Regions from separate parts of the Micromonospora echinofusca genome, predicted to be linked through region 1. Evidence: riboswitches for the same ligand, from Rfam matches in the RefSeq annotation. Region 1 holds a riboswitch; the other holds the start of a gene.

The links. Region 1 has a riboswitch for glycine ahead of GA0070610_RS31145 (hypothetical protein). Riboswitches for the same ligand answer to the same signal wherever they lie in the genome.
Region 2: linked by a shared signal. The riboswitch ahead of gcvP (aminomethyl-transferring glycine dehydrogenase) and the one ahead of GA0070610_RS31145 (hypothetical protein) in region 1 are both predicted to bind glycine.

What each region holds. Positions count from the first base shown of each region.
Region 1 covers NZ_LT607733.1:3,217,873-3,233,243, forward strand. Annotated here, with positions in the region: gene GA0070610_RS14130 (FG-GAP repeat domain-containing protein) at 1-1,085, shown strand, start outside; gene GA0070610_RS14135 (N-acetylmuramoyl-L-alanine amidase) at 1,106-3,163, shown strand; gene GA0070610_RS14140 (alpha/beta hydrolase) at 3,243-4,235, shown strand; gene GA0070610_RS31785 (FG-GAP-like repeat-containing protein) at 4,476-5,939, shown strand; gene GA0070610_RS14150 (hypothetical protein) at 6,085-6,480, opposite strand; gene GA0070610_RS14155 (FAD-dependent oxidoreductase) at 6,663-8,039, opposite strand; gene GA0070610_RS14160 (L-serine ammonia-lyase) at 8,207-9,577, opposite strand; gene GA0070610_RS14165 (proline dehydrogenase family protein) at 9,615-10,550, opposite strand; gene GA0070610_RS31145 (hypothetical protein) at 10,761-11,036, opposite strand; glycine riboswitch at 11,089-11,169, opposite strand; glycine riboswitch at 11,175-11,267, opposite strand; gene GA0070610_RS14175 (collagenase) at 11,524-14,067, shown strand; gene GA0070610_RS14180 (FAD/NAD(P)-dependent oxidoreductase) at 14,186-15,371, opposite strand, start outside.
Region 2 covers NZ_LT607733.1:2,993,474-3,008,844, forward strand. Annotated here, with positions in the region: gene GA0070610_RS13115 (PP2C family protein-serine/threonine phosphatase) at 10-1,191, shown strand; gene GA0070610_RS13120 (MarR family transcriptional regulator) at 1,245-1,715, shown strand; gene GA0070610_RS13125 (CDP-alcohol phosphatidyltransferase family protein) at 2,031-2,672, shown strand; gene GA0070610_RS13130 (DUF881 domain-containing protein) at 2,669-3,613, shown strand; gene GA0070610_RS13135 (small basic family protein) at 3,610-3,942, shown strand; gene GA0070610_RS13140 (DUF881 domain-containing protein) at 3,954-4,913, shown strand; gene gcvH (glycine cleavage system protein GcvH) at 4,968-5,348, shown strand; gene odhI (oxoglutarate dehydrogenase inhibitor Odhl) at 5,563-6,015, shown strand; gene ftsR (transcriptional regulator FtsR) at 6,066-6,767, shown strand; gene GA0070610_RS13160 (bifunctional nuclease family protein) at 6,943-7,407, shown strand; gene GA0070610_RS13165 (MerR family transcriptional regulator) at 7,627-8,211, shown strand; gene GA0070610_RS13170 (nitric oxide synthase oxygenase) at 8,532-9,710, shown strand; gene GA0070610_RS13175 (globin domain-containing protein) at 9,714-10,931, shown strand; gene GA0070610_RS13180 (SPFH domain-containing protein) at 10,928-11,521, shown strand; gene GA0070610_RS13185 (NAD(P)H-binding protein) at 11,607-12,266, opposite strand; gene GA0070610_RS13190 (NAD-dependent protein deacetylase) at 12,424-13,266, shown strand; glycine riboswitch at 13,335-13,433, shown strand; gene gcvP (aminomethyl-transferring glycine dehydrogenase) at 13,506-15,371, shown strand, end outside.

The DNA of each region.
Region 1 (15,371 bases):
GCGACCGGAACAACCCCCGCTACACCGCCGGCCAGGTCGCCCAGTGCGTGCAGCGCTCCGGCTTCCCCGACCGCTACGACCAGGTGGCGACCAAGGCACGAGCCCTGCTCAACGAGGCGGCGCGTACGCACGCCATCGCCGGTGGCTCCGCCACGGACGTCAACGGCGACGGCCGCGACGACATCGTCACCTTCACCCAGAACGCCCTCGCCGACGTCTACGTGAGCACCTCCACGGGCGCCGGCTTCGCCGGGACCTCGGTGAAGTGGAACGACTTCTTCTCCATCGGCGGCGAGACGGCCTCGACCGGCGACGTCGACGGCGACGGCAGGGACGACGTCGTCACCTTCGCGCACGGCAACACCGGCGACGTGTACGTGGCGCTGTCGAACGGCACCAGCTTCGGCGGCGGCCAGAAGTGGCACGACTGGTTCGCCCCCGGCGCGGAGATCGGCGCCGTCGGCGACGTCAACGGCGACGGACGCGCCGACCTCGTCGCCTTCACCCACAACGCCGCCGGCGACGTCTACGTGGCGCTGTCCACCGGATCGTCGTTCGCGGGCACGGCGGTGAAGTGGCACGAGTACTTCTCCATCACCGGCGAGTACCCGGCCCTCGGCGACGTCAACGGCGACGGCCGCGACGACATCATCACCTTCACCCAGGGCCCCAACACCGCCTCGGACGTCATCGTCGCCCTCTCCACCGGCACCGGATTCGGCGCGCCGCAGAAGTGGCACGACCTGTTCGCCGTGGGCGCCGAACTGCCACGCGTCGGCGACGTCAACGGCGACGGCCGCGACGACATCGTCACGTTCACCTGCGACGCCAACGCCGACGTCTACGCCGCCACCTCCACCGGCACGTCGTTCGCCGGCACCACCGTCAAGTGGCACGACTTCTTCTGCCTGGGCGGCGAGTTCCCCTACCTGGCCGACGCCAACGGCGACGGCAAGGACGACATCGTCGTGTTCACCAAGGGCGCCACCAACGACGTCCACGTCGCCCTCTCCACCGGCACCACCTTCGGTGCCAGCGCCAAGTGGCACGACTACTTCGGCCTCAACGGCGAGACCACCCTGTGACCCGCGGACGGGAGACCACCATGAGACCCAGCAGACTCCCCTGGCGCACGGGCGCCGCCGCCGTCCTCGCGGCGACGCTGCTGAGCCCCGCCGCGCCGGCCACCGCCGCGCCCGCCAGCCCGCTGGATGCGGCCTTCACCCGGGCGGCCGGCGAGTTCGACGTACCCAGGGACCTGCTGGTCGCCGTCGGTTACGGCGAGACCCGGCTGGACGGGCACGAGGGGCAGCCCAGTCAGGCCAACGGCTACGGCGTCATGCACCTGGTCAGCAACCCCCGCCAGCGCAGCCTGGAGCGGGCGGCCGAACTGACCGGGCAGCCGGTGACCGCCCTGAAGTCGCAGACCTCGGCCAACATCAGGGGCGGCGCGGCCCTGCTGCGGGACATCGCCGACGCCGAGCGCCTCACGGCCGCCGACCGCGACCGCGTCGCCGCCTGGTATCCGGTGGTCGCGCGGTACGCGCACGCCGCCGACGACGCCACCGCCCGCCTGTACGCCGACCACGTCTACGACCTGCTCCGCGACGGCATCACCACCGCCTCCGTACGGGTGACGCCCCAGCGGGTGCGGCCGGAACTCGGCCGGTACGCCCGCGTCGCCCCCGCCGGCACGGCCGCACCGGCCGCCCTCGCCGCGGCGGTGCCCGAGTACGCGCCGGCCCGGTGGATCTCGGCGTACGGCGGCAACTACGCGACGGGCCGCTCCTCGCGGATCACCACGGTGGTGGTGCACGTGACCCAGGGCTCGTACGCCGGCACGATCAGCTGGTTCCAGAACCCGTCGGCGGGGGTGAGCGCGCACTACGTCGTGAAGTCGAGCAACGGCGAGATCACCCAGATGGTGCGCGAGGGCGACACCGCCTACCACGCGCGCTCGGCCAACCCGTACTCCGTGGGCATCGAGCACGAGGGCTACGTCGATAACCCGAGTTGGTTCACCGAGAGCATGTACCGCTCGTCGGCGGCGCTGACCCGCTACCTGTGTGACAAGTACGGCCTGCCGAAGAACCGCACCGCGATCAAGGGCCACCACGAGATGCCGGGCAACGACCACACCGATCCCGGTCCCCACTGGAACTGGAACCACTACGTCTCCCTGGTCAACGCCGGTGGCGGATCCGGTGGTCGGTATCTGGCGGGTTCGCCCACGGACTTCACCGGCGACGGCAAGGACGACATCGTCGCCTTCACCCACGGCAACCTCAACGACGTCTACGTCTCCACCTCCACCGGCACCACCTTCGCCGGCACCTCCAACAAATGGAACGACTTCTTCGGCCTCAACGGCGAAACCCTCCTCACCGGAGACTTCAACGGCGACGGACGCGACGACATCGTCGCCTTCACCCACGGCACCCTCGCCGACGTCTACGTCTCCACCTCCACCGGCACCAGCTTCAACGCCAGCCAAAAATGGCACGACTGGTTCGCCCCCCACAACGAAGTCGCCGCCATCGGCGACGTCAACGGCGACGGCAAAGACGACATCATCACCTTCACCCACGACAACAACGCCGACGTCTACGTCGCCCTCTCCACCGGCACCAGCTTCACCGGCACCGCCGTCAAATGGCACGACTACTTCTCCATCCCCGGCGAACACCCCGCCCTCGGCGACGTCAACGGCGACGGCCGCGACGACATCATCACCTTCACCCAAGGCCCCAACACCGCCGCCGACGTCATCATCGCCCTCTCCAACGGATCCTCGTTCGGCACCCCCCAGAAATGGCACGACCTCTTCGCCGTCGGCAACGAAAAACCCCGCGTCGGCGACATCAACGGCGACGGCAAAGACGACATCGTCACCTTCACCTGCGACACCAACGCCGACGTCTACGCCGCCACCTCCACCGGCACATCATTCGCCGGCACCACCATCAAATGGCACGACTACTTCTGCCTCAACAACGAATTCCCCTACCTCGCCGACGCCAACGGCGACGGCAAAGACGACATCATCGTCTTCACCAAGAACACCACCAACGACGTCTACGTAGGACTCTCCACCGGCACCACCTTCAACCCCAGCACCAAATGGCACGACTACTTCGGCCTCAACGGCGAAACCACCCTCTGAGACGTCCCACGTAGACAAGGAAAGCTCCGCGCCGACTTCATAGTCCCTTCGGCGCGGCCCCACCCCCGATGGAGGAATCATGGACAACATCCCTGCCGTCCGTCAGTCCCTCAGTCGCCGGCGGCTGCTGACCGGTGCCGCGGGCGTCGCCGCGGCCGGCGCCCTGGGCGGCGCCTTCGCCGCCCAGGGTCCGGCCGCCGCCGCCGGCGACGGCCACGGCCTGCGCATCCTCCGGCACGAGAACTACGGCCGGCTGCAGTACTACCGGTTCGTCACCGACGCCATCGAGTGGGACCCGGCGGTCAACGTCCTGCTCCCCGACGGCTACCACACCAGCGGCAAGCGCTACCCGGTGCTGTACCTGCTGCACGGCGGCGGATCGGACTTCCGGGAGTTCCACCTGCACCACAACATCATCAACCTGACCGCCGGCAGGGAACTCATCGTCGTCATGCCGGACGCCTCCACCGGGTGGTACTCGAACCCGGTCAGCAGCAACGCCGGGCCCCGCAACTGGGAGACGTTCCACATGGCACAGCTGCTGCCGTGGATCGACTCGAACTTCCGCACGTTCGCCGAGTACGACGGCCGCGCCGTGGCCGGCTTCTCGATGGGCGGGTTCGGCGCCCTCAAGTACACCGCCAAGTACTACGGGCACTTCTGCTCGGTCAGCTCGCACTCCGGCCCCGCCAGCCTGCGCCGGGACTTCGGGCTCGTCGTGCACTGGGCCAACGCGACCTCCGCCGCCATGGACCTCGGCGGCGGCACGGTGTACGGCGTGCCGCTGTGGGACGAGGCGCGGGTCAGCGCCGACAACCCGATCCAACGCATCGAGAGCTACCGCCACAAGCGCATCTTCCTGGTCGCCGGCAACTCGCCGGCACCGCTGGACTTCTGGGACCGGATCAACGAGGAGCAGGTGCTCGCCGGTCAGCGGGAGTTCCGGGCGGCCCTGGCACGGGCCGGCATCCCGCACGAGGGGCGGGAGGTGTCCGGCGGTCACGTCTTCCGGCAGAACGTCTTCGTCGACGACCTCAACGGGATGCTCGCGCGCCTGCGCCGCGCCGGCTGATTCCCGGCTGACGACGCGCCGCCCTCGTACCACGGCGGCGCGTCGTCGGCTCCGCCCTCCCCACCGCTGCCGGGTCGGTGCGTTCCGGCCCGGCAGCCGGTCCTTCCCGCGCGCGACGAGCCCCGCCCGGGCCCTGGCGGTGCGCGCCCCACCCGTCCGACTCTTCCCTGACCGGAGTCACCCATGTCACGGCATTCGAGGAGCAGGGTGCGTCGCATCCTGGTCTCCCTGCTCACCCTGGTGGTCGGCGTACTGACCGGGGCGGTGGTCATCTCGTCCCCCGCACTCGCCGCGCCCAACTTCAAGGCCCCGTTCCCGTGCGGGCAGCGGTGGACGTACGGGCACCACAGCGCCGAGGTCCGGCTGGCCCTGGACTTCGTACGGGCCGACGGAGGATCCACCGCCGGCACGCCGCAGCTCGCCTCCGCGGCCGGTGTCGCCCGCCGGTACTCGCAGCCCAGCGGCGCCGGCAACTACATCGTCATCGACCACGGCGGCGGGTGGACCACCTACTACTTCCACCTCAGCTCCTACTCCGTGCCCGACGGGGCGTACGTGCAGCAGGGCCAGCAGATCGGCACCACGGGCAGCACCGGCAACTCGTCCGGCGCGCACATCCACTACGAGCAACTCTACAACGGCGTCGGGCAGACGATCGTGATCAACGGGACGTCACTGGCGCCGTATCCCGGCCAGTACAACCAGAAGTACCTGGTCAGCGACAACTGCGGCCCGTCGCCGTCGGGTGGTCGGTATCTGGCGGGTTCGCCCACGGACTTCACCGGCGACGGCAAGGACGACATCGTCGCCTTCACCCACGGCAACCTCAACGACGTCTACGTCTCCACCTCCACCGGCACCACCTTCGCCGGCACCTCCAACAAATGGAACGACTTCTTCGGCCTCAACGGCGAAACCCTCCTCACCGGAGACTTCAACGGCGACGGACGCGACGACATCGTCGCCTTCACCCACGGCACCCTCGCCGACGTCTACGTCTCCACCTCCACCGGCACCAGCTTCAACGCCAGCCAAAAATGGCACGACTGGTTCGCCCCCCACAACGAAGTCGCCGCCATCGGCGACGTCAACGGCGACGGCAAAGACGACATCATCACCTTCACCCACGACAACAACGCCGACGTCTACGTCGCCCTCTCCACCGGCACCAGCTTCACCGGCACCGCCGTCAAATGGCACGACTACTTCTCCATCCCCGGCGAACACCCCGCCCTCGGCGACGTCAACGGCGACGGCCGCGACGACATCATCACCTTCACCCAAGGCCCCAACACCGCCGCCGACGTCATCATCGCCCTCTCCAACGGATCCTCGTTCGGCACCCCCCAGAAATGGCACGACCTCTTCGCCGTCGGCAACGAAAAACCCCGCGTCGGCGACATCAACGGCGACGGCAAAGACGACATCGTCACCTTCACCTGCGACACCAACGCCGACGTCTACGCCGCCACCTCCACCGGCACATCATTCGCCGGCACCACCATCAAATGGCACGACTACTTCTGCCTCAACAACGAATTCCCCTACCTCGCCGACGCCAACGGCGACGGCAAAGACGACATCATCGTCTTCACCAAGAACACCACCAACGACGTCTACGTAGGACTCTCCACCGGCACCACCTTCAACCCCAGCACCAAATGGCACGACTACTTCGGCCTCAACGGCGAAACCACCCTCTGAGTCAGGCGCCCCGGCGGTCCCGCCGGGAGCGCCGTGAGGCGAAGGGCGCCGCGTGAAGCTGCGGGCCCCGCTCCCTTGCCGGGGAGAGCGGGGCCCGCAGCCGTCTCAGCAGTGCCGAGTCGAGGTCCGGCGGTGGGACGGAACATCAGTTCCAGCTCGAGCACCACGGGACGAAAGCCTGAATGGGCACCTGGGCGGCGCTGACCCAGCCGGTCTTCCAGCCGGCGGTGGTGTTCGCGGTGATCTTGAACCAGCGGTTGGTGGAGGGCTCGCCGGCCCACTCGCCGTCGCGCCAGCACCACGTCCGGTCCCACTGGTCGCCCACGACCGATCCCTTGACGCCGTTGGCGCCGAGCCCGTCCGGACACTGGATCTGCCGTACCGATCCGCAGACGCGGACGTTGGTGTGGTTCAGGACGTAGCTGACGTCGCCGGCGGCGGCCTGCGCCTGCTGGGGTACGGCGAGACCGGCCACGGTGGCGGCGGCGACACTGAGCGAGGCGAGCCAGCGGTTTCGGGTGGTCGGATTGGTTGCGCGCATGGGGTCCACCGTCCTGTCCGGGAGGGAGGCGTCGACCTGCTGGTCGCCGCGCACTTCACGGTAGGAGCCGACGCGGCCTCCCGGCGGGCGTCTTGCACGCGGCGGTGTCGGCTGCAAGAGGTCGCATCCCGCCGGGGTTCATCGCGTGACGCGCCCTCCCGGAAGCGGACGCGGCGACCTGCTCAGCGGGCGCGACGGTTGGCCCGCAGCGCGCCCAGGAGCACGCCGGGCGTGGCCAGCGTTCTCGGGTGGGCGCGAAGGGAGACCACCTCGTTGAAGCATCGCGCCGTCGGCACGTCCGTGACGGTCGCCTGGACGATCTGCCTGCTGACCCAACTGGAGAGCCGGTAGCCGCGCGGGTAGGGCCCGTCGACGTGCGGCAGCGCCAGGTCGGCGGAGGTCGACATCGACCACGCCACGTCGACGACCACCTTCTGAAGGGCGAAGAACCGGCGCGCGGGCACCCTCGGATCGGGACGCGACCGCAGGTACGTCGACAGGCACGCCGCGTGCAGGGCAGCCGCCGTGATCCCCTGCCCGTACACCGGGTTGAACGACGCGACGGCGTCACCGACGCTGACGAGCCCGGCCGGGAGCCGCCGCAGCGCGTGGAAGTCACGCCGCCGGCTGTCGGCGTGGCGGTAGGTCCGGACGTCGCCGAGCATCTCGTTCCCGGCCATCTCGCCGAACTCCGGCGGGAACTGCTCCCGCAGCCGGCGTACGAAGTCGTCCGCGGTGCGCCCTGGGCGGTTGTCGCCGTAGCCGGCCATCATGGCCATCCAGCGCCCGTCCTCGACGGCGAAGTACGCGGCACCGGCCACGTCCGGCGGCGTCCCCGGAGTGTGCAACGCCATCACCACCGTGGCCCGCGGGTCGGTCTCCCGGCGCCGGAACAGGGCGGTCGCGTAGTTGAGGTTCACGGTCATCCGCCGCAGGGCGGGCCGCTGCCAGCCGGCCTGCTCCAACCAGTCGGAGAGCCTGCTCGATCGTCCCATGGCGTCGACCACGAGGTCACCCGACTCGACGCCCGTCACCCCGCCGGCCTCGCAGCGGACCCCGGTGGCCGCGCCACCCTCGCAGACGAGACCCGTGGCGCGGGCGGTGACCGTCTTGACGTTGGGCAGTCGCAGCACCCGCTGGCGGATCAGCCCTTCCAGCAGGGGCCGGGTGCCGGCCAGGCTGTCGGCGTCGTCGGGCACGACGACCTTGAGGCGGCCGTCGAGGTAGCTGCGCCGGGCCGCGGGTGGCGCCTCGACCGCCCCCTGGGCCAGGGCCTGCTCGCGGAAGCCGGGGAACAGGCGCTCGAGCAGGAGGAAGCCGCCGGGCAGCAGCGCGTGCAACTGCGTCCCCTGTGGAACGCCCAGTCGCCCGGCGGTCCCCTGTGGGTCGTCGCGATCGATGATCACGACACTCTCCGCGTAGTCGGACAGCACCCGGGCCGCCAGCAGCCCGGCGACACTGCCGCCGACCACGACGGCCCTGCCGACGACGGGGGACGCCTGGTCGGGGGGCCGCACCGCGTTCAGTCCGGCGAGGACCCGGGCCGGGGACAGGGACATGACGCCCTCCAAGGGGTACGAGGTGTGTGCCTTCCCGCCTGCCTGCCCGGGACCGGCGCGAGGCGGACCGGCGGGAGGACCGGTCGGCGCGACGTCCGACAATCGTCGCACAGGCGTCGGGCGCGAGCGGGGACCCGAGGGATGCCCGCTGTGCGTACCCGGGCGGATCAGCACTCGATGACGTTGACGGCCAGTCCGCCGCGCGCCGTCTCCTTGTACTTGACCTTCATGTCCGCGCCGGTCTCGCGCATCGTCTTGATGACCTTGTCCAACGAGACGTGGTGCACCCCGTCACCACGCAACGCCAACCGGGCAGCCGTGATCGCCTTGATGCTAGCCACCGCGTTGCGCTCGATGCAGGGGATCTGCACCAGACCACCAACCGGATCACAGGTCAACCCAAGATTGTGTTCCATGCCGATCTCGGCGGCGTTCTCCACCTGCTCGGGGGTGCCGCCCAGCGCCTCGGCCAGCCCCGCGGCGGCCATCGAACAGGCCGAACCCACCTCGCCCTGACAACCCACCTCCGCACCCGAGATCGACGCGTTCTCCTTGAACAACACCCCGATCGCGCCCGCCGCCAACAGGAACCGCACCACCCCCTCCTCGCAGGCACCCGGCACGAAACGGGTGTAGTAATGCAGCACCGCCGGAATGATCCCGGCAGCCCCGTTCGTCGGCGCCGTCACCACCCGACCGCCAGCCGCGTTCTCCTCATTCACCGCGAGGGCGAACAGCGTCACCCAGTCCATCGCCCGCAGCGGATCAGCCGCATCGGACTCCGTCTCCAGGCTGCGGCGCAGCTCGGCGGCGCGGCGGCGGACCTTCAGACCACCGGGCAGCACCCCGTCCCGGGAGCAGCCCCGCTCGACGCACTCCCGCATCACCCGCCAGATCCCCAACAGACCGGCACGCACCTCACCCTCACCACGCCAGGAGAGCTCGTTGGCGAGCATCACCTCACTGATCGACAGCCCCGTCGACGCGGTCACGCCGAGCAGCTGCGCACCGGTCAGGAACGGATACCGCACCCGCGTGCCGTCGGGCTTGATCCGATCCGCCCCCGCCGCCGCCTCGTCCACCACGAACCCACCACCCACCGAGTAGTACGTCCGCACCCGCAACTCCGCGCCCGCGTCGTCGTACGCGACGAACGCCATCCCGTTCGGGTGGTACGGCAACGACCGACGCCGGTGCAACACCAGATCCCGGTCCACATCGAAATCAACCTCGTGCGCGTCGAGCAGACTCAGCCGCCCCTCGACGCGCACCCGCCCCACCCGCGCCTCCACCGCGTCCGTGTCGACCGACTCCGGAACCTCACCGGCCAACCCCAGCAACACCGCCCGATCACTGCCGTGACCATGCCCCGTCGCGCCCAGCGACCCGAACAACTCCGCCCGCACCCGAGCCGTCCCAGCCAACAACCCATCGGCCTTCAACCCCGCGACGAACGTACGGGCCGCCCGCATCGGCCCCACCGTATGGGAGCTGGACGGCCCGATACCGACACTGAACAGATCGAACACACTGATCATGGCTGTACTTCCTGTCGCGTCGGCCGCACCTGGCGGCTCAATTGGCGGAACCGGGCGTGAACGAGCGGGCCAGCAGCAGCAGGTTCGTGGGCTTCTCGGCGAGTCGCCGCATGAAGTACGCGTACCAGTCGCGGCCGTACGGCAGGTAGACCCGCATCCGGTTCCCGCCCGACGCCAGTCGCAGCTGCTCGTTCTCGCGGATGCCGTACAGCATCTGGAACTCGAAGTCCTCGACGCTGCGCCCGCCCAGCCGCGCCAGGTGCAGGGTGTGCTCGATGAGCTTCGGGTCGTGGGTGGCGACCATCGGATACCCCTGTCCCTCCATGAGGATGCGCAGGCACCGCCGGAACTCGTCGTCGACCTGGCGCTTCCGGACGTACGCCACCGAGGCGGGCTCGGCGTAGGCGCCCTTCACCAGGCGGACCCGGCTGCCCGCGTGGGCGAGCCGGCGGCAGTCGGCCGCCGTACGCCGCAGGCACGCCTGGAGGGCGACCCCGACGCACGGGAACTCCGCCCGCAGCTCGCCGAGCAGGGTGAGGGTCGCGTCGACGGTCGTGTGGTCCTCCATGTCGATGGTGACGCTCGACCCGACGGCCGCGGCGGCGGCGCAGACGTCGCGCGTGAGCCGCAGGGCGTGCCCGTACCCGTCACCCGGCAGCGACCCACCGAGCGCCGAGACCTTCAGTGAGACCTCGGCGGTCGCGGCCAGGTCCGCGGCGTGCAGCGACCACAGCAGGGCGAGGTACGTGTCGCGGGTGGCCTCGGCCTGCGCGAGCGCCGTGGTCCCCTCGCCGAGGAGGTCGATCGTGACCTGGAGGCCCACCCCGGCGAGCCGGCGGGCCACCGCGACCACCTCACGATCCTCCTCGCCCGCGACGAACCGGCGGACGATTCCCCGGGTCAGGGACGAGCGCGAGACCAGTGCGCGCATGCGCTCGTTCTCCGCGGCCAGGAGCAGGAGCTTGTTCGGCATGGAACGCCTTTCCGGAGGGCCGGGTCGCGACGCCGTCGCCGGACGGCGGCGAGCGGGTTGGTGCCGCCGGGGTGCGGTGCACGCACGCGTCCCCGGCGGATGGTTCACGGGTGGGCCGTGGGGCCCGCAGCCGCCGCGTCGGCCAGGTAGGCGCGGTACTCGTCGGCCGTCACTTGGTGGACTCCACCTCGCCGCAGACCTCGCCCGCGCTCAGGTGGGTGCCCGGTTCGGGCGGCTCGGCGTAGATGACGTCGCCGAGGGCGGCGGCGGAGTGCCGCGTACCGCGTCGGCGGGGCTGAGGGCGCCGGACGCGACCGACCCGGACCGACCTGCAGCGAAGAGGCCGGCGCGTTCGTGTACCGCGCGGTGCCCGGCGGTCTCGCTGCCGTGGCGCAGCGGCGCGGACCAGCCGGTGAACCGGACGCCGAGTTCGGCGCGCACGGCGTGCAGGGGTGAGCGGAGCAGGATGGTCGGACTGTGCTGCACGGAGGCCTCCCTCGTCCCGACGCGGTCGCGTCGTACGGTCGGTTGCCTCCCGCTCTGTCATCGACCTGAGAGCTTCACCGCCGGTTGGCGGCTTGCACCGTGGGTGAGACGACGGATCGTCTGCTTTCCAGAGTTCGCCTCACCCGAGCGGTAACGGGGCCTGAGAGTTTCTTGGGAGTTTGCTCCTTCGGCGCCCCGACGGACGGTCGGGATCTCTCCCGCGCGGGTTCGAACGGCGTCTATGTAGTTGTGGGTCGCCCGCAGACCCTAGGCGACCGGTCGAGCGGGTGTCAACGACCACGGACGGTCGCCGGACCGGCACGCATATCGACCATCAACGATCCTTTACACGATGTGTGATGTGTGCCATTGTACTGGCCACCCGCAGCGCGGACCCCGCTTGATCGACGGGCGTCAGCGCGCGCAGCCACCTCACACCACCACCCGCCGGCCGCCCGGCCGGACCACGAACGCCAGGAGGCGACCCGTGAGAACCACGAGACCACGACACCGGCGCGGCTGGCTCGCCGCCCCGCTCGCACTGGTACTGGCCCTGGGGCTGGCCCCGATGGCCTCCGCCGGCACCGCAAGCGCGGCGCCGCCGCCCAGGCCGACCGGCGCCGCCCCGACCGACGCCGGTCCCGGCTCCGGTGCCGCCGACGCCCACGTGCGGCGGTCGCCACTACCGGTCAGCGAGCGGGCCCCGCTCCCCTCGTCCCGGGAGGAGCTGCGCCGCGACTACGACCGGCCCGACGACGCGGGGCGGCGCACCGCCCCGTCGATGCGCGGCTCGGCCGCGGCGCCGTGCGCGGTCGGCGACTTCACCGGCCGGACCGGCAACGCGCTGGTGCAGCAGATCAGGGCGGCCACGACCGACTGCGTGAACACCCTGTTCAGCCTCTCCGGCAGCGACGCCGCCCAGGCCTTCCGCGAGGCGCAGATGACCAGCGTGGCGTACGGGCTGCGGGACGACGCCGCCACCTACGACGGCACCAACCGCACGGGCACCGCCCAGCTCGTGCTGTACCTGCGGGCCGGCTACTACGTGCAGTGGAACCACCCCGCCACGGTGGGCTCGTACGGCCCCGGCCTGCGCGCCGCCATCCGCGCCGGGCTGGACACGTTCTTCGCCAACAGCCGCTCCGGCGACGTCAGCGACGCCAACGGCGAGGTGCTGGCCGAGGCGGTCACCCTCATCGACAGCGCGGAGGAGAACGCCCGCTACCTGTACGTGGTGAAGCGGCTGCTGACCGGCTACGACAGCTCGTACGACTCGTCGTGGTGGATGCTCAGCGCCGTCAACAACGTCTACACGGTGCTGTTCCGGGGCCATCAGGTGCCCGAGTTCGTCAGCACGGTCAGCGCCGACCCGAGCGTGCTGGACACCCTGTACGCCTTCGCCTCCGGCAGGCGGGCCCTGCTCGGCACCGACCGGGGTTACCTCGTCTCCAACGCCGGCCGCGAACTGGGCCGCTTCCTCCAGCACCCCGCCCTGCGGTCGAAGGCGCGGCCCCTGGCCCGGGGCCTGCTCGACCTGAGCGCGATCACCGGCCCCACCGCCGCCCTCTGGGTCGGCGTCGCCGAGATGACCGACCACTACGACAAGGCCGAGTGCGCCTACTACGGCACCTGCGACCTCCAGCGGCGGCTGGCGGCCGAGGTCCTGCCGATCACCTACACCTGTGGCAGCACCATCCGCGTCCGGGCCCAGCAGATGACCTCGGCCCAGCTCGACCGGGCGTGCGCGAGCATGCGCAACCAGGACGCCTACTTCCACTCCGTCGCGGCGGACACGGGCCCGGTCGCCAACGACCGCAACACGACCATCGAGGTCGTGGTCTTCGACTCCAGCGCCGACTACCAGACGTACGGCGGGCCGATGTTCGGCATCGACACGAACAACGGCGGCATGTACCTCGAAGGCGACCCGGCGGCCGCCGGCAACCAGGCGCGCTTCATCGCGTACGAGGCGGAGTGGCTGCGACCCACCTTCGAGATCTGGAACCTCAACCACGAGTACACCCACTACCTCGACGGTCGCTTCAACCTGTACGGCGACTTCACCGCCAACATCGCCACCCCGACCATCTGGTGGATCGAGGGCTTCGCCGAGTACGTGTCGTACTCGTACCGGGAGCTGACCTACGGCGCCGCCATCACCGAGGCCGGGAAGAAGACGTACCCGCTGCGTACGCTCTTCGACACCACGTACGGCCACGACACCAACCGCGTCTACCGGTGGGGCTACCTGGCGGTGCGGTACATGCTCCAGTCGCACCGCGGTGACGTCACCACGCTGCTCGGGCACTACCGCGCGGGCAACTGGAACGCCGCCCGTACGCTGCTGACCGGCACCATCGGCAGCCGCTACGACGCCGACTGGTACGCCTGGCTGGGCGCCTGCGCGGCCGGCAACTGCGGCGGCACCAACCCGCCCGCGAACCAGGCCCCGGTCGCGGCGTTCACGTCCACCACCACCGGGCTGAGCGTCACCTTCACCGACCGGTCCACCGACGGCGACGGCAGCATCGCCGCCCGGTCCTGGACCTTCGGCGACGGCACCACCTCGACGGCGACCAACCCCACGAAGACCTACCGCGCCGCCGGCACGTACGCGGTCACCCTCACCGTCACCGACGACAGGGGCGCCACCGCCCGGACCTCCCGCGACGTCACGGTCACCGGCGATCCCGCCGCGCTGCCCGAGTGCACCGGCGGCGACGTACGGACGCTGGGCCGCAACTGCCAACGCGGCAACCTCCAGGCCACCACCGGAAACCTCTCCTACCTCTACCTCCAGGTGCCCGCCGGCACCGCCCGCCTGACGATCACCTCGTCCGGTGGCACCGGCGACGCGGACCTGTACTACAGCCCCAGCGGCTGGGCCACCACGAGCGCGTACACCCACCGGTCGGTCACCAGCGGCAACGGCGAGACGATCACGATCGACAACCCGGCCCCCGGCTACCACTACGTGAGCCTGCACGCCAGGCAGGCGTTCAGCGGGGTCACCGTGAAGTCGGAGTACTGACGACCCGTGCCACGTCCGGCAGTGGTGGCCGCCAACGCTCGCGCGGGCGGCCACCCCCGCTTGGCGGCCGGCGTGCCCGCGTGGCCTTGCGGATCGGCGACGGCCCGGGCCGCAGCGCTCAGTCGTCGGCGGCGATTTCGCCGAGCGTGACCGGCTGCGCCAGCGGACGGGACGCGTACCCGGCCAGGTCGGCCGCGCCCGGCGCCCGGCCCGCCTCCCGGGCCACCAGGCAGGCGGTGGCGTAGCCGCAGACCCGACCCTGGCACCAGCCCATGCCGGCCCTGGTCAGCAGCTTCGCGCCCCGGGCGTCGATGGCGGACAGCTCCCGCACCGCCCGCCGGACCGCCGCGACGGGCACCTCCTCGCACCGGCAGACGAGCGTGTCGTCGGCGCACCAGTCCGGCCAGCCGGCCGGCACGGGGTGGACCGCGTGCAGCGCCGCCGCGAACCGGCGCAGCCGGCGTCGGGCCCGCAGCAGCCGGTCGAGCCGGCGGGCAGGGAAGGGCGGCGGACGGCCGAGGGAGAGCGCGGCGGCGCCCCCGGCGAGCTGCCCCTCCACCAGCGCCAGGCCGGCACCGCCGACGCCGGTGACCTCACCGGCCGCGTACACCCCCGGCACCGAGGTCGCCTGGGCCGCGTCGACGGCCAGCACCAGGCTGCCGTCGCGGTCCAGCCGGGTCGCACAGCCCAGGGCCACGGCCAGCTCCAGCTGCGGGGTGAACCCGAAGCCCACCGCGAGGCCGTCGCACTCCACCCGGGTGCCGGTGCCGGGCAGCACGGTGCCGTCGGGACCGAGCCGGGCAACGGTCACCCCGGTCACGTGGTCGGTGCCGTGCGCGGCCACCACCGCCGTCCGGCGGTGGTAGGGCACGGCGTGCCGCAGCATCCGCCAGCCGTACCGGCCGGCCTCGGTGAGCTTGCCCGCCGCGCCGGCGACCGCGCGCGGGTGGCGGGCGTAGCACGCCGGGTCGTTCGCCTCGTAGACGCCGACGACGGTGCCGCCCGCCGCGGCCAGGCCGGTCGCGACCGGCAGCAGGAACGGTCCCGTCCCCGCCACCACGATCCGCCGCGCGAAGGTCACCCCCTGGCCCTTGAGCATGGCCTGGGCGCCGCCGGCGGTGACCACCCCGGGCAGGTCCCAGCCCGGGAACGGCACGACCCGGTCGTGGGCGCCGGTGGCGACGACCAGCCGGCGCCCGTGCACCACCCCCGAACGGGTGTGCACGGCGAACTGCGGGTCGGCGCGGCCCGCCGGGGGCTCGACGAACCAGACGGCGGCGTCGGCCCGGTGCGCGACCCGGCCG
Region 2 (15,371 bases), 220 kb from region 1:
AGGATGATCATGTTGGAGGCACCGGGCCAGGTCTCGCGTGCGCTTCGCGCGGCCCCGCCCGACCAGGTGGTGGAGGCGGCGGACCGGGCCATCCGGTCCGCTCTGGGCGCCACGCGAACGGACGTGTTCATCGCCGACTACCGGATCACCGGGCTCTGGCCGGTGCTGGACACGGACCTCGCCGACGGCGGGGAGTTCCTCGCCTGCCACACCATGGCACAGCGCTGCTTCAGCAGCCAGCAGCCGGTGACCGACGCCATGGACGAGGGCCGGTGGTGGCTCTACCTGCCGCTGTCGGTGTGGGGGGAGCGGCTCGGGGTGCTCCTGGTCGAGCTGCCCGACCCGCCTGGTCCGGACGTCGTCGAGCGGGCCGCGGACGTCGCCGGTGAGCTGGCCGTCGTGCTGCGCGCGGCGGACCGGGAGACCGACCGGTACCGCCGGGTCCGCCGGCGGGAGCGGCTCAGCATGGCGGCGGAGATGCAGTGGGAGCTGCTGCCGGGACGCGGCGTGAGCCACGCGGCGTTCGATCTCGCCGGCCAGCTGGAGCCGGCGTACACCGTCGGCGGGGACCACTTCGACTGGTCCGTGGACGACGACCGGCTCACGGTGACGGTGCTCAACGGCGCCGGCATCGGGCTGGCGGCGGCGCTGCTGACCGCCGTCACCGTGAACGCGCTGCGCAACGCGCGGCGTTCCGGGGGGAGCCTCGTCGAGCAGGCCGAGCTGGCCTCCGACACGGTCTTCTACCAGCACCGTGGTCGCCGCTACGTGGCCACGCTCCTGCTCGAACTGGACACCGTCACCGGTCGGGTGCGGGCGGTGGATGCCGGCTCCCCGCACCTGTTGCGGCTGCGCGGCGGGACCGTGACGCCCATCCACCTGGAGCAGCAGCTGCCGCTGGGCATGTTCGCCGAGGCCCGCTACGACGTCCAGGAGTTCGATCTGGAGCCGGGGGACCGGCTCTTCGTGGTCAGCGACGGCGTGTGGGCCGCCGACCCCGGTGACCGCGGGACGTACGGCGAGCGGGCGATGGCGCGGGCGATGCGGTCCACGCGGCTGCAACCGCCGGCGGAGGCGGTTGGTACGGTGATGCGCGAACTGCACGCCTGGCACGCGGATGTCGATTTGCGTGACGATGCTGTCGTCGTCTGCCTGGACTGGCGTGGCTCCGCCGGGCGGGGCGACGGGTGAGAGCCGTCGTCGCGACGGCAGCACACGAGCGGGACGATCGCAGGGGACACCTGGTGGAACGACCTCTGAATCTCGCCGCGGCGATCGACGCCGCCGCGGAGGCGCTCGTCGGTGTGCTCGACTCGGCGGTGTCCCGGCACCAGATGGCCGTCTCCCCGACGCAGTTGCGCGTGCTGTCGCTGATCACCGGCCGACCGGAGACCAACGTCAACGGCCTGGCCGAGCTGCTGGACGTCGTACCCTCCTCGGCGAGCCGGCTCTGCGACCGGCTGGAGGCGACGGGCCTGCTGCGCCGGGTCGCCGACCCCCGCGACCGGCGGGAGGTGCGGCTGGTCCCCACCGCCGACGCCGAGCAGCTGCTGCACGAGCTCCAGGAGCGCCGCCACCGTGCCGTGCAGGCCGTGCTGGACCGGATGCCGGGTCGGGCGCAGCACGAGCTGCTGCTGGCGCTGCTGGCCTTCGAGCGCGCGGCCACCGCCGTGCCGACCGAGGTGCCGGCCGACGCCTCCGCCCGCACCGCCTGACGCCCGGCCCGGGCGGTTCTCCGGCAGCCTGTACGTTCCATCGCTCCACTAGTGTCCTAGGATGCCTTACAGGTGGTGACCCACCGCACAAAGGCAACCGAACACCGGCGGACGAGCAGCCTGAGCCGGAGGGCGGCGGCGACGGCCCGATATAGTGGCAGCGCAATCAGCCGGCCCGTGATCATGACGATCGCGGGCCGAGTCAGGTGAAGGTCCCGTCGGGGGGCCACAGGGGACGCCGGCGTGAGCCGGCCCGACAGCGCCCACGTTCTCCGCGCTCGGCCGGGCGGCGGAGCGTGTCGCGGAGGAGGTCCGGTGTCGCGTCCGCCGGCTCGGGAAGATCACCCGGAGGCCACCGCCGCCACGAGCGGGGCGGCCATCGGCGACCGGGTCCTCACGCTGCCGAACGTCATCAGCTTCGTCCGCCTGCTCGGCGTGCCGCTCTTCCTCTACCTGCTGCTCGTGGCGCGTGCCGACGTGGCGGCGGTCGTGGTGCTGGCCATCGGCGGCACCACCGACTGGGTGGACGGCTGGGTCGCGCGCCGGATGCACCAGGTCAGTCGGTTGGGGGAGCTGCTCGACCCGCTGGCCGACCGGCTCTACATCCTCGCCACGCTGCTCGCGTTCACCGCCCGCGACGTGGTGCCCTGGCAGTTCACCGCGGCGTTGCTGGCCCGGGAACTGCTCCTGCTGGGTTCGCTGGCGGTGCTGCGCCGCCACGGCTACGGTCCGCCGCCGGTGCACTACGTGGGCAAGACCGCGACGTTCCTGTTGCTGGCCGCTTTCCCGGTCTTGCTGCTCGCCGCGGCGGTGCCGGGCGCGGCGAGCGCCGCGGGGGCGATCGGTTGGGGCCTGGCCTGGTGGGGCCTGGTGCTCTACTGGGTGGCGGGCGCGCTCTACGTGGTGCAGGCCGCCCGGCTGGTCCGGGCGGTTCGGGCCGGGGGAGTGACGGCATGACGGGTACGCCGGGCGACGGTCGGGGCCGTCCCGACCGGGTGTACGCACCCGACTTCCTGACGGAGTTGTTCCGCAACCCGTTGGATCCCGGGTACGCCGACGCGGCGGCCCGGCGCCGGGAGCGGCAGACGCCGCCGGCGCAGTGGCGGCGCTGGTCGGCGCGCTCCGTGACCCTGGTGGTGGCGCTGCTGCTGGGTTTCCTGTTCGCGGTGGCGTACCGGCAGACGCTGGAGGCCGAGCCGGGGCGCAGCCAGGCCCGGTCCGGCCTGGTCGAGCAGATCAAGCAGCGGGAGACCGAGACGGACCGGTTGTCGGTGCGGGCCGACGAGTTGCGGGCGGAGGTGGCGCGGCAGCGGGCGGCGGCGCTGGGTGGCTCGGAGGCGGCGCGGTTGCACAATCTGGAGGCGGGTACCGGCCTGGGGCGGGTGCGCGGTGACGGCGTGGTGGTGCGCCTGGCGGACGCCCCGCAGAACCAGGACGCGGTGACCGGCGCGGACGTGGGGCCGTCCCGGGTGATCTACAGCGATCTTCAGGGTGTGGCCAACGACCTGTGGGCGGCGGGGGCGGAGGCGATCGCGATCAACGGTCAGCGGTTGACGGCGATGTCGACGATCCGTTCGGCGGGGCAGGCGATCCTGGTGGACTTCCGGCCGGTGACGGGCCCGTACGAGGTGTCGGCGATCGGCCCGGGGTCGATGCGGGACCGCTACGAGGACAGCCGCAGCGCGTTGACGATGCGCAAGGTGGCTGAGGACACGGGGTTGTCGTTCGGTGTGCGGGAGGCCGAGGACCTCACCCTGCCGGCGGCTCCGGACCCGCGGCTACGCTACGCGCAGCCCTCGGTGAGTCCGACGCCGTCGCCGTCGGGGGTCGACGGTTCCGTCAGTCCTGGGCCGACCGGTTCGAGGACGTCTCCCAGCCCCTCCGGAGGTGGTCGATGATCGCGGTGCTGGCCCTGCTGGCCGGTGTGGTGCTGGGGGTGTGGCTCGACCCCACGGTTCCCACGGCGTTGCAGCCGTACCTGCCGATCGCGGTGGTGGCCGCGCTGGACGCGGTGTTCGGCGGGGTGCGGGCGAAGCTCGACCGGATCTTCGACGACAAGCAGTTCGTGGTGTCGTTCATCTCGAACGTGCTGGTGGCGGGTCTGATCGTGTACCTGGGTGACCAGTTGGGGGTGGGCGGTCAGCTCTCCACCGGTGTGGTGGTGGTGCTCGGGGTGCGGATCTTCGGGAACGTGGCGGCGATCCGTCGGCACCTGTTCCGGGCGTAGGTTTGGTGGCGATGAGCAGCGACGAGCACACGGAGACGGGCACGGGCTGGCCGCAGCCGGCGGGTCCGGGGCGGCCGGGGGGTCCGGCGGGGGAGCCCGATCCGCGGCCGGAGGCGCCGGATCCGGACGAGTTGAGCCCGTTGGTGCCGGAGCGGTCGGCGCCGTCGGTGGAGCCTTCCGTGCGGGAGCCTGAGGACGGGGCGACGGTGGATCTGAGCCGGGCGGCCGGTGCGGGTGAGGTCGAGCAGCCGGCGGCTGCCGGGCCGGCGCCGCGGCGGCGGATGAGTTCGGCCGGGGTGATGATCGCGGCGTTGTTGGCGTTGCTGGGGTTCACGTTGGTGGTGCAGTTCAAGACGACGTCGACGGATCCGACGGTGGCGGCGACGCGGCAGGAGGATCTGGTGCGGATCCTGTACGACCTGAATTCGCGGGAGGTTCGGCTGCGGCAGGACATCGCGACGTTGGAGGAGAGCCAGCGGCAGTTGCGGTCGGGTCAGCAGGGTCGGCAGGCGGCGTTGGAGGAGGCGACGCGGCGGGCCGACGAGTTGGGCATCCTGGCGGGGACGTTGCCGGCGACGGGGCCGGGGTTGTCGGTGCGGTTCGAGGCGGGTGAGAAGTCGATCTCGGCGTCGCGGGTGCTGGACGCGGTGCAGGAGTTGCGGGGCGCGGGCGCGGAGGCGATGCAGATCTCCGGTGGTGACCGGGCGACGGTGCGGATCATCGCCTCGACGTTCTTCCTGGACGGGGAGGGCGGGGCGTTGGTGGTGGACGGGCGTCGGTTGACGGGTCCGTTCACGATCACGGTGATCGGTGATCCGGCGACGATGCGTACGGCCTTGAACATTCCTGGCGGGGTGGTGGCGTCGGTGACGGGTGACGGCGGTAAGTTGATCGTTGAGGATCGTGAGGTTGCCGAGGTTTCGGCGCTGCACGCGCCGATCAAGCTGGAACACGCCCGTCCGGTCTCCTGACCGGCGCGGCTCGCACCGGGTTTCCGGTGCGCCGATGGATGAAGGACGCGTCTGGTGATTCCTGAGGATCTGCGGTATACCGCCGAGCACGAGTGGGTGGCGGGTGACGGCGGTGGCACTGTCCGGGTCGGCATCACGCACTTCGCGCAGGACGCCCTGGGTGACATCGTGTACGTCCAGCTGCCCGAGGCGGGCGCGGTGGTGGCGGCCGGTGAGTCGTTGGGTGAGATCGAGTCGACCAAGAGCGTGTCGGAGATCTACGCCCCGCTCAGCGGTACGGTGTCGGCGCGCAACGAGGCGCTCGGCGACACCCCTGAGGTGATCAACACGGATCCGTACGGTGCGGGTTGGTTGGTGGAGATCGCCTTGGACGATCCGGCGGCGGTCGACGGCCTGTTGTCCGCGGACGCGTATCGTGAGCTCACCGAGAGCTGAGCGCGTCCCTTCCGGGCGTGGTGGGTGTTCCGCGCGTCCGGTTGCCCTGCATTTCGGCGCTGGCTAGGCTCGCCCAGTCGACCGAGAATCCAATAGTTCAGCGTTGCGGAATTGCCTTTCCGGGCACGGGGAGCCAGCCGCCGGGTGTGGTAGTGCCCGGCGGCCAGACCCGCCATTACCCGACGCCGACCGAACAGATCCGTGAGGTGGTCCCATGACGCGCCCAGACGACGAGTTCCCCCCACTCGACGTCACTTCGACGCTCAATCTCGGTTCGCTCGACGAAGTGCTGGAGGGGCCGGACACCGATGTGGTGCCGAGCCGGATGTCCGGTTCGTTGCCGCCGGGTATGGCGCTGCTGGTGGTTCGCCGGGGTCCGAACGCGGGTGCCCGGTTCCTGTTGGATCACGATGTGACGACCAGCGGTCGTCACCCGGACAGTGACATCTTCTTGGACGACGTGACGGTGTCGCGGCGGCATGCGGAGTTCCACCGTGACGGTGGGACGTTCACGGTGCGGGACGTGGGAAGTCTGAACGGCACGTACGTGAACCGGGAGCGGGTCGAGGCGGCCACGTTGAGCAATGGTGACGAGGTGCAGATCGGCAAGTTCCGGGTGGTGTTCATCGCCGGTCCGCGTCCCGAGGAGGGGGCCGGCCGGGGGTGAACGAGCCTGCGGCCTCCACGCCGCCCGAGGCGGCCCGCGCCCGTCCGCTGATGAGCATCGGCGAGGTGCTGGGTCAGCTGCGGGTTGATTTCCCGGACGTGACCATTTCGAAGTTGCGGTTCCTCGAGGCCGAGGGTCTGGTGGAGCCGCAGCGGACGGCTGCGGGTTACCGGAAGTACAGCTGGGACGATGTGGCGCGGTTGCGGTTCGTGTTGACCGCGCAGCGGGACCAGTATCTGCCCTTGCGGGTGATCCGTGATCAGTTGGCGCAGTGGGACGCGTCCGGGGAGTCGCCGGGTCGGCAGCGGCCGACGTTGGTGGCGGTGGGTCCGGACGGTGAGGTTCCGGGGCGGGTGTCGGAGGAGCCGGCCGGGTCGTCGCAGGTGCGGCTCGGCCGGTTGGATCTGGTGGCGCGCAGTGGGATCGACGAGTCGACGCTGGGCGAGTTGGAGCGCCTTGGTGTGGTGGTGTCGGATCCGCCGGGTTGGTACGACGACGATGCGTTGATCATTGCGCGTGCGGTGGCGGGTCTGGCGGCGTACGGGTTGGAGCCGCGGCATCTGCGGGCGTTCCGGACGGCGGCGGATCGGGAGGTCGGTCTGTTCGCGCAGTTGGTGGCGCCGTTGGCGCGGCAGAGTGATCCGGCGGCGCGGGCGCGGGCTGCGGAGACGGCGCGGGAGTTGGTGGCGTTGTCGCAGCAGTTGCATGCGGCGTTGGTGCGGGTGGGGTTGCGCTCGACGTTGGGTCGGTGATCCGGTGGGGCGTGCGGAAAGATCTTCCCCGGGAAGCGTGTCGTAGGCTTGCCGGGGTAACCCCTTTCTGGCGCGGGCGTGGTGCGGGTAGCGCATGGGACGGCCGTGTCGCGGTCCGTGTACCGTGCAGGGAAGGGCGCGGTGCGGCGTAGGTGACAACGACACGGAGGCGGCGGTGCGCGAGCTGAGCGTGGTCGGAGTTCGGGTGGAGCTGCCCAACAACCAGCCGATCGTCCTGCTCAGGGAGGTCGAGGGGGACCGCTATCTGCCGATCTGGATCGGTGCGGTCGAGGCGACGGCGATCGCCTATGAGCAGCAGGGGGTCAAGCCGGCCCGGCCGCTGACCCATGATCTTCTGCGGGACGTGTTGGCGGCGTTGAAGGCGCCGTTGCAGGCGGTGGAGATCACGGAGCTGAAGGAGAACGTCTTCTACGCGGATCTGTTGCTCGGTGACGGGGTGCGGGTGTCGGCCCGGCCGAGTGATTCCATCGCGTTGGCGTTGCGGGTCGGTGCGCCGATTCGTTGTGCCGAGGAGGTCCTCAGCGAGGCGGGGATCGTGATCCCGGACGAGCAGGAGGACGAGGTGGAGAAGTTCCGCGAGTTCCTGGACCAGGTGCGTCCGGAGGATTTCGCCGGCTGATTCCGGTCTTTCGCGCGGGTGGACAAGCTTGTCGGGCGCGGCGTCGTCCGTCACGTTCAGTGACGGTACGGTGCTGTGGATGATCGTCGTTGTCGTGTGTCGCGGCGTGTCGCAACGGTTCCTGCGGGGCAATTTCTCAAGGCGGCTATAGGGTTGCCGTGTCGAGGGGTGCACGTCCCGGAAGCGACGTGTCACCGCACTGGCGGGGAGGTTGTCCGGATGCACGAGCCGCGAGATCCCGATCCGGGTATGGAGCTGGACGAGCCGGGTGTGGCGCCGCCGGGTTGGGCGACCGAGGGTGACGGTGCCGTGGGGTACCGGGGTGTGACGGCCTGCCATGCGGTGGGGATCAGCTACCGCCAGTTGGATTACTGGGCCCGCACGGGGTTGGTGGTGCCGAGTGTGCGCGACGCTTCGGGTTCGGGCACGCAGCGGTTGTATTCGTTCCGGGACCTGGTGGTCCTGAAGGTGGTGAAGCGGCTGCTGGACGCCGGGGTGTCGTTGCAGAACATCCGTAAGGCGATCGAGGCGCTGCGCTCCCGGGGGGTGGAGGATCTCGCGGGCATCACGTTGATCTCCGATGGCACGACCGTGTACGAGTGCCGGTCGCCGGAGGAGGTGGTCGATCTGTTGCAGGGTGGCCAGGGCGTGTTCGGCATCGCGATCGGTGGGGCGTTCAAGGAGATTCAGGGTTCCTTGTCGCACCTGCCGTCGGAGCCGGCGACGTCGGTGGAGGCGCCGGTGGCGGCTGATCCGGTGGGTGACGAGTTGGCGGCACGTCGGGCGCGTCGTCGGGCTGGTTGACGGGCCCGGGGCGGTCTTCTGTGGGCGGCTGCCGGGCCCGGGTGGGTGGCGCCTGACGGTCCGGTGTGTGGTGTACGCCACGTCGTGACCTGTCGCCTTGTTGACACTCTTGCCGATCATGGCAATCCTGTCTGCGTCGTTGCGCCTGTCACGCACGGATGTCGCCGCCCGTCGGGTGTGGGCGGTCGTGGGTCGGTGCACGGAACACGACGCAGGCAGCGGCGGTGACGCCTGCCCGACGATCGGATTGAACCGAAGTGCAGACCGACCTGGATGCCGTGGGCGGGGGTTGCCCCGTGTCGCACGCGTCCGCTTCGCCGATGGGGGCGCTGACGGCGGAGGCGGTGGGGGATCCGACGGCGGAGGCGGTGGAGTTCCTGCACCTGTACCACGAGGAGCGCCGGCTGCCGGGGGTGGCGGCGCGGGTGGCGGGGGTGCGGGAGGAAATCGCGGTGACCGGCACGTACCGGCACACCGGCGACGAGTTGACCTACGGGGCGAAGGTGGCGTGGCGGCAGTCGGCGCGCTGCGTGGGGCGGGCCCGGTGGGCGGGGTTGAAGGTCCGTGACCGGCGTGACGTGACGACCGTGGCGGGGATGGCGCGGGAGTTGGCGCAGCATCTGGCGGTGGCGGACAACGGTGGGCGGATCCGGTCGGTGATGACGGTGTTCGCGCCCGACCGGCCGGGGGTGGGTCCGCGGGCGCGGATCTGGAACGACCAGTTGATCCGCTACTGCGGGCACCGGTTGGACGACGGGTCGGTGCTGGGCGATGCGGCGCAGGTGGCGATGACGGACGCGGTGCGGCGCCTGGGGTGGCGGCCGCCGGCGGTGCCGGGGCGCTTCGATCTGCTGCCGTGGGTGCTCGAGACGGCGTACGAGGATCCGACGTTGGTGCCGGCGCCCCGGGAGTTGGTGCGGGAGGTGGCGCTGGCGCATCCGGCGTACCCGTGGTTCGCGCGGTTGCGGTTGCGGTGGCACGCGCTGCCGGTGATCAGCACGATGCGGCTGCGGGTGGGTGGGGTCGACTACAGCTGCGCCCCGTTCAACGGGCACTACCTGGGCGACGAGATCGGCACCCGGAACATGGGCGACGGGGACCGCTACGACCAGTTGCTGCCGGTGGCGCGCGGGTTGGGGTTGGACACGTCGCGTGAGGACACGCTGTGGCGTGAGCACGCGGCCCTGGTCATCAATCAGGCGGTGTTGCACTCGTTCCGCTCGGCGGGGGTACGGGTGTCGGATCCGCACACGGAGTCGGAGCTGTTCATGCGGTTCTGCGCGCAGGAGGAGCGGGCGGGTCGGCCGGTGCACGGCGACTGGTCGTGGCTCAACGGCAGTGTGGGGTGGGCGGCGTTGCACGCGGTGCATCACCGCTACTACGACCCGCGGGTGCCGAATCCGAACCTGTGGCAGACCGGTCGCGCGTATGGTGCCGCGGGTGTCGTGTCGGCGACGTTGCGGCAGCGGCACGACGTGGCAGGCCGAGGGGAGGGCTGAGGCATGGACGTGGTGGCGTTGCGCCAGAGTTGGGCTCAGCTGTGTGTGGCGGGGGCGGAGGCGGCGAGGTACTTCTACGCGACGTTGTTCCTGATCGCGCCCGAGACGCGGGCGATGTTCCCGACGAACATGGAGTACCAGCAGGACAAGTTGCTGGCGGCGTTGGGGCACATCGTCACGCACGTCGACGACGAGCGGGAGGTGACGGCGTTCGCGCGGCGGCTGGGTGCCGATCACCGGCGGTTCGAGGGCGAGGACCGGCAGGGCCGGATGGTGCCGTTGGGGGAGGGGCACTACATCCGGGTGGGGCAGGCGTTGCTGGCCACGTTGGAGCGGTTCCTCGGTCCTCGGTGGACGCCGCAGCTGCGGGCGGAGTGGGCGGCGGCGTACGAGTTGGTGGCGCGGTTGATGCTCGCCGGTGCGGCGGAGGCGGAGCGGACGTCGCCGCCGTACTGGGAGGCGGAGGTGCTGGCGGCGCAGCGGCGGCGCGCCGACGTGTGTGTGTTCACGGTCCGCCCGAACTATCTGTGCGAGTACCTGCCGGGGCAGTCGTTGCCGGTGCAGGTGCCGCAGCTGCGGGCGTGGCGGTATCTGTCGCCGGCGAATGCGCCGCGCGCGGACGGGACGATCGAGTTCCATGTGCGGGCGACGGGTCGCTTCTCCACGCATCTGGTGCGCAGGCTGCGTGAGGGTGACCGGGTGTTGCTGGGCTCGCCCGTGGGGACGGCGTTGTCGTCGTACGACCGGTCTCCGGGGTTGGCGTTGCTGTTGGTGGCGGGGGGTACGGGGTTGGCGCCGCTGCGGGCGGTGGTGGAGGCGTTGCGGCAGGGCTCGGATCGGACGACGACGCTGGTGGTGGGTGCGCGGACCCCGGACGACCTGTACGACGACGCGGCGCTGCGGGAGTTGGCGTCGGCGTCGGCGCAGCCGTGGCGTTCGGCGTGGCTGCGGTACGTGCCGACGGTGGAGTCGGGTTGGCAGTGGCAGGGGGCGGTGGGCACGGCCGCCGAGACGGCGGTGCGGTTGGGTCCGTGGCCGGACACCGAGGTGTTGGTGTGTGGCAGCCCGGAGATGACCAGGGCGACGGTGGCCGCTCTGACGGCGTCGGGGGTGCCGGCGCAGCGGATCCTGGTGGAGGGGTACGACCATTCGCTCTATCCGCCACTGGCGGGCGCGGCTGCCGCCGTGCGGGACGACTTCGGTGGGACGGGGGTGCGATGAGCGTCGAGCATGGCGACCTCGCCGATGCGCGTGGTGAGCTGGCCCGGGCGGTGGGTGCGTTGGAGGTGCGTCGGTTCCGGGGCAGCCGGTGGTTGTCCGCCGACGAGGTGGTCGACCTGACGCGTTCGGCCGACGAGCGGGTGGCGTTGCTGGGTGGTGAGGTGGACCGGCTGCGGCGGGAGAACGAGGGCCTGGTGCAGCAGGTGGAGATGCTGCGGCACGGCGCGTTGCCCAGCACCGCCGCGCGGGGCCCGGATCCGATGGTGATCGAGTTGGCGATGCGGGCGCAGGACGAGGCGAACCGGACGATCGGTGAGGCCAGCGCGGAGGGCGCGGAGATCATCGCTGACGCGCGGCGGCAGGCCGACGAGATCATCGCGCAGGCGCAGGGCGTTGTCGGTTCGTCGCGGGGTGAGCAGGTGCGGCAGTTGGAGGAGCGGCACGCTGCCCTGGTGGCGGCGGTGGCGTCGGCGCAGCAGCATCTGAGCCGGTGGCAGGCGTACCTGTCGGAGCAGTCGGAGCAGTTGCGCGCCGACGCGGCGGCTGCCGGTGCGGTGAACGCGCACCTGCGGGCCGTGCTCGGCGAGTAGCCGCGCCGGTCCCGTCCGGCGGGTCAGCGTCGGTCGGTGGGGGCACCGCGTCGCCGTCCCCGCCGTGCCGTTGCCACAACTGCCGTCAGCGTCGGTCGACGGCGGCGACGGCGTCGGCGATGGGGGTGTCGCCGCCGACGACCTCCAGGATCGTGCCGGCGCTGTGCGGGTGGTAGAGCAGGGCGACGAGGACCCGGGCGACGTCGGTGCGGGTGACGGCGCCCGCCGGTGCCTGCCGGGCGAGGGTGATGCGCCCGGTGGGCGGGTCGTCGGTGAGGCGGCCGGGGCGCAGGATCGTCCAGTCCAGGTCGCGGCCGGTCAGGTCGTCCTCGGCGGCCTTCTTCGCCCGCAGGTACGTGGCGAACACCTCGTCGGTGCCGGCGGGCGCTTCGCTCTCCACGCCCATGGACGACACCAGCAGGTAGCGGCGGACGTCGGCGCGTTGCGTGGCGTCGGCGAGCAGGACGGCGCCGGCCCGGTCGACGGTGTCCTTGCGGCCGGCGCCGCTGCCGGGGCCGGCGCCGGCGGCGAAGACGACGGCGTCGGCGCCGTGCAGGTGCTCGGCGAGTTCGTCGACGCCGACGTGTTCGAGGTCGGCGACGACGGGGTGGGCGCCGGCGGCGCGCAGCGCGGCGGCGTGGTCGGGGTTGCGGATCAGGCCGACGGCGGTGTCGCCCCGACCGGCGAGTTCGCGGTGGGCGAGCTGGGCGATCTTGCCGTGGCCTCCGGCGATGACGACGCGCATACTGCCAACCTAGCCGCCGCTTCGGCCCGGCGCGGCCGGTCGGCCCGGGTGGCGGCGCGGGGCGTGGCCGGGCGGCGGGGTGGCGGCGCGGGGTGTGCACCGGCGGGACGGTGGCCGGCGTTCGCCGAGGGGCACCTGCCTGAGGCAGCATGGACGGGTGACGGAGACGGTCGACGCGCTGGCCGGGCTGGTGGCCGGCGGCGGTGTCGTGGTGTTGAGCGGGGCGGGGCTGTCCACCGAGTCGGGCATCCCCGACTACCGGGGGCCCAGTGGCGCGGCGCGGCGGCACACCCCGATGACGTACCAGGTGTTCACGCGTGACCCCCTGGCGCGGCGGCGCTACTGGGCGCGCAGCCACCTGGGGTGGCGGATGATCGCGCGGGCGACGCCGAACGAGGGGCACCGGGCGGTGGCGCGGCTGCAACGCGGCGGGCTGGTCGACGGGATCATCACCCAGAACGTGGACGGGTTGCACACCGCTGCGGGCAGCGCGCAGGTGGTGGAGCTGCACGGCCGCCTCGACGAGGTGGTGTGCCTGGACTGCGGCAACCAGACGTCGCGGGAGGAGCTGGACCGGCGGCTGCGGGAGGTGAACCCGGGCTTCGACGCGCGGGTGACGGCGGTCAACCCGGACGGTGACGTGGATCTCGCCGACGAGCAGGTGGCCGGGTTCCGTACGGTCGGCTGCACGTTCTGTCGGGGAGGCATGTTGAAGCCGGACGTGGTGTTCTTCGGTGAGACGGTGCCCGCGGCGCGGGTGGCCCGCTGTTTCGAGCTGGTGGCGCGGGCGCGGCTGCTGCTGGTGCTGGGGTCGTCGTTGACGGTGATGTCGGGTCGCCGGTTCGTGGTGGCGGCGGCGAAGTCGGGCATTCCGGTGGTGATCGTCAACCAGGGGCCGACCCGGGGTGACGGGTACGCGGCGTTGACGGTCGACGCGCCGTTGGGTCGGCTGCTGCCGGCGCTGGCCGACCGGGCGGTCGGCGGTGTGCCGGTGGGCTGACCGGCAGGGGCGGCAGCGGCCTGTCGGGGTGTGGAGCAGCGGGCGCTGGTAGCGTTGACCATGCCGGTAGCACCCACGTGGGAGAGACCGCCCAGCAGCATCTCAGGCGGCGCCGAAGGGGCAAATCCTCCCCGGAACCTCTCAGGCAAAAGGACCTCGTGGGCAGGCACTGTGGAGCGCCTCGTGGGCGCGACAGAGGGGGAGGCCGACCTGTCGACCTCGCCCCGGGAGTGCCGCCCATGACCGCAGAGCAGTTCGCCGCCCGCCACATCGGTCCCGATCCGCACGACGAGCGCCGGATGCTGGAGGCCGTCGGTTACGGCTCGGTCGAAGAGCTGATGGACGCGGCGATCCCCGAGGTGATCCGCTGGCACGGCACCCTGGACCTGCCGGAGCCGGCCAGCGAGCACGACGCCCTCGCCGAGTTGCGGGCGTTGGCGGCCCGCAACACCGTCGTGGTGTCGATGATCGGGCTGGGCTACCACGGCACGCACACCCCGGCGGTGATCCGCCGCAACGTGCTGGAGGATCCGGCCTGGTACACGGCGTACACGCCGTACCAGCCGGAGATCAGCCAGGGGCGGCTGGAGGCGTTGCTGAACTTCCAGACGATGGTCACCGACCTGACCGGGTTGGCCACCGCGAACGCGTCGATGCTCGACGAGGGCACCGCCGCGGCCGAGGCGATGACTCTCGCGCACCGGGCGTCGAAGAGCAAGAGCGCGGTGTACGTGGTCGACGCGGACACCCTGCCGCAGACCATCGCGGTGATCGCCAGCCGGGCCGAGCCGCTCGGTATCGACGTGCGGGTCGTCGACACCGGGCGTGACGAGTTGCCGGCGGAGTTCTTCGGCCTGCACCTTCAGTACCCGGGGGCGTCGGGGGCGGTACGCGATCAGGCGGGTCTGGTCGAGGCGGCGCACGCCGTGGGGGCGCTGGTGACCGTGGCGGCGGATCTGCTGGCGCTGACGCTGCTGCGCCCGCCGGGGGAGATCGGCGCCGACATCGCCGCCGGCACGACGCAGCGTTTCGGTGTGCCGATGGGCTTCGGTGGGCCGCACGCCGGCTACCTGGCGGTGCGGGCGGGGCTGGAGCGGATGCTGCCCGGCCGCCTGGTGGGGGTGTCGCGTGACGCGGACGGCAACCCGGCGTACCGGCTGGCGTTGCAGACCCGGGAGCAGCACATCCGCCGTGAGAAGGCGACCAGCAACATCTGCACGGCGCAGGTGCTGCTGGCGGTGATGGCCGGCATGTACGCCGTCTACCACGGTCCGGACGGGCTGCGGGAGGTCGCCCGCCGTACGCATGACAGGGCGGTGCGGTTGGCGGCGGCGCTGCGGGGCCTGGACGGCGTGGAGGTGGTGCACGAGGCGTTCTTCGACACGGTCCTGGCGCGGGTGCCGGGCCAGGCGGGGGCGGTCGTGGCCGACGCCGCCGCGCGGGGCGTGAACCTGCGCCTGGTCGACGCCGACCACGTGGGGGTGTCGTGCGACGAGACGACCACGCCAGCGCACCTGCGGACGGTGTGCGACGCGTTCGCGGCCGTCCTCGGCGGGCGGGCCGGGGGCGTGGCGGCGGTGTGGGACGCGCCGGTCGGGGGCGTGTTGCCGGCGGCGCTGACCCGTACGTCGGACTTCCTCACCCACCCGGTGTTCCGCAGCCACCACTCGGAGACGGCGATGCTGCGTTACCTGCGGCGGCTGTCGGACTTCGACTACGCCCTGGACCGGGGGATGATCCCGCTCGGGTCGTGCACGATGAAGCTCAACGCCACCACCGAGATGGAGCCGGTGAGCTGGCCGGAGTTCGCCCACATCCACCCGTTCGCGCCGGACGCGCAGACCTCCGGATACCGGGAGATGATCTCCCAGTTGGAGGGGTGGCTGGCGGAGGTGACCGGCTACGACGTGGTCAGTGTGCAGCCCAACGCCGGTTCGCAGGGCGAGCTGGCGGGCCTGTTGGCGATCCGGGCCTACCACCGCGACCGGGGTGAGGGGCACCGCGACGTGTGCCTGATCCCGTCGTCGGCGCACGGCACCAACGCGGCCAGCGCGGTGATGGCCGGCATGCGGGTCGTCGTGGTGGGCTGCGACGACGGGGGCAAC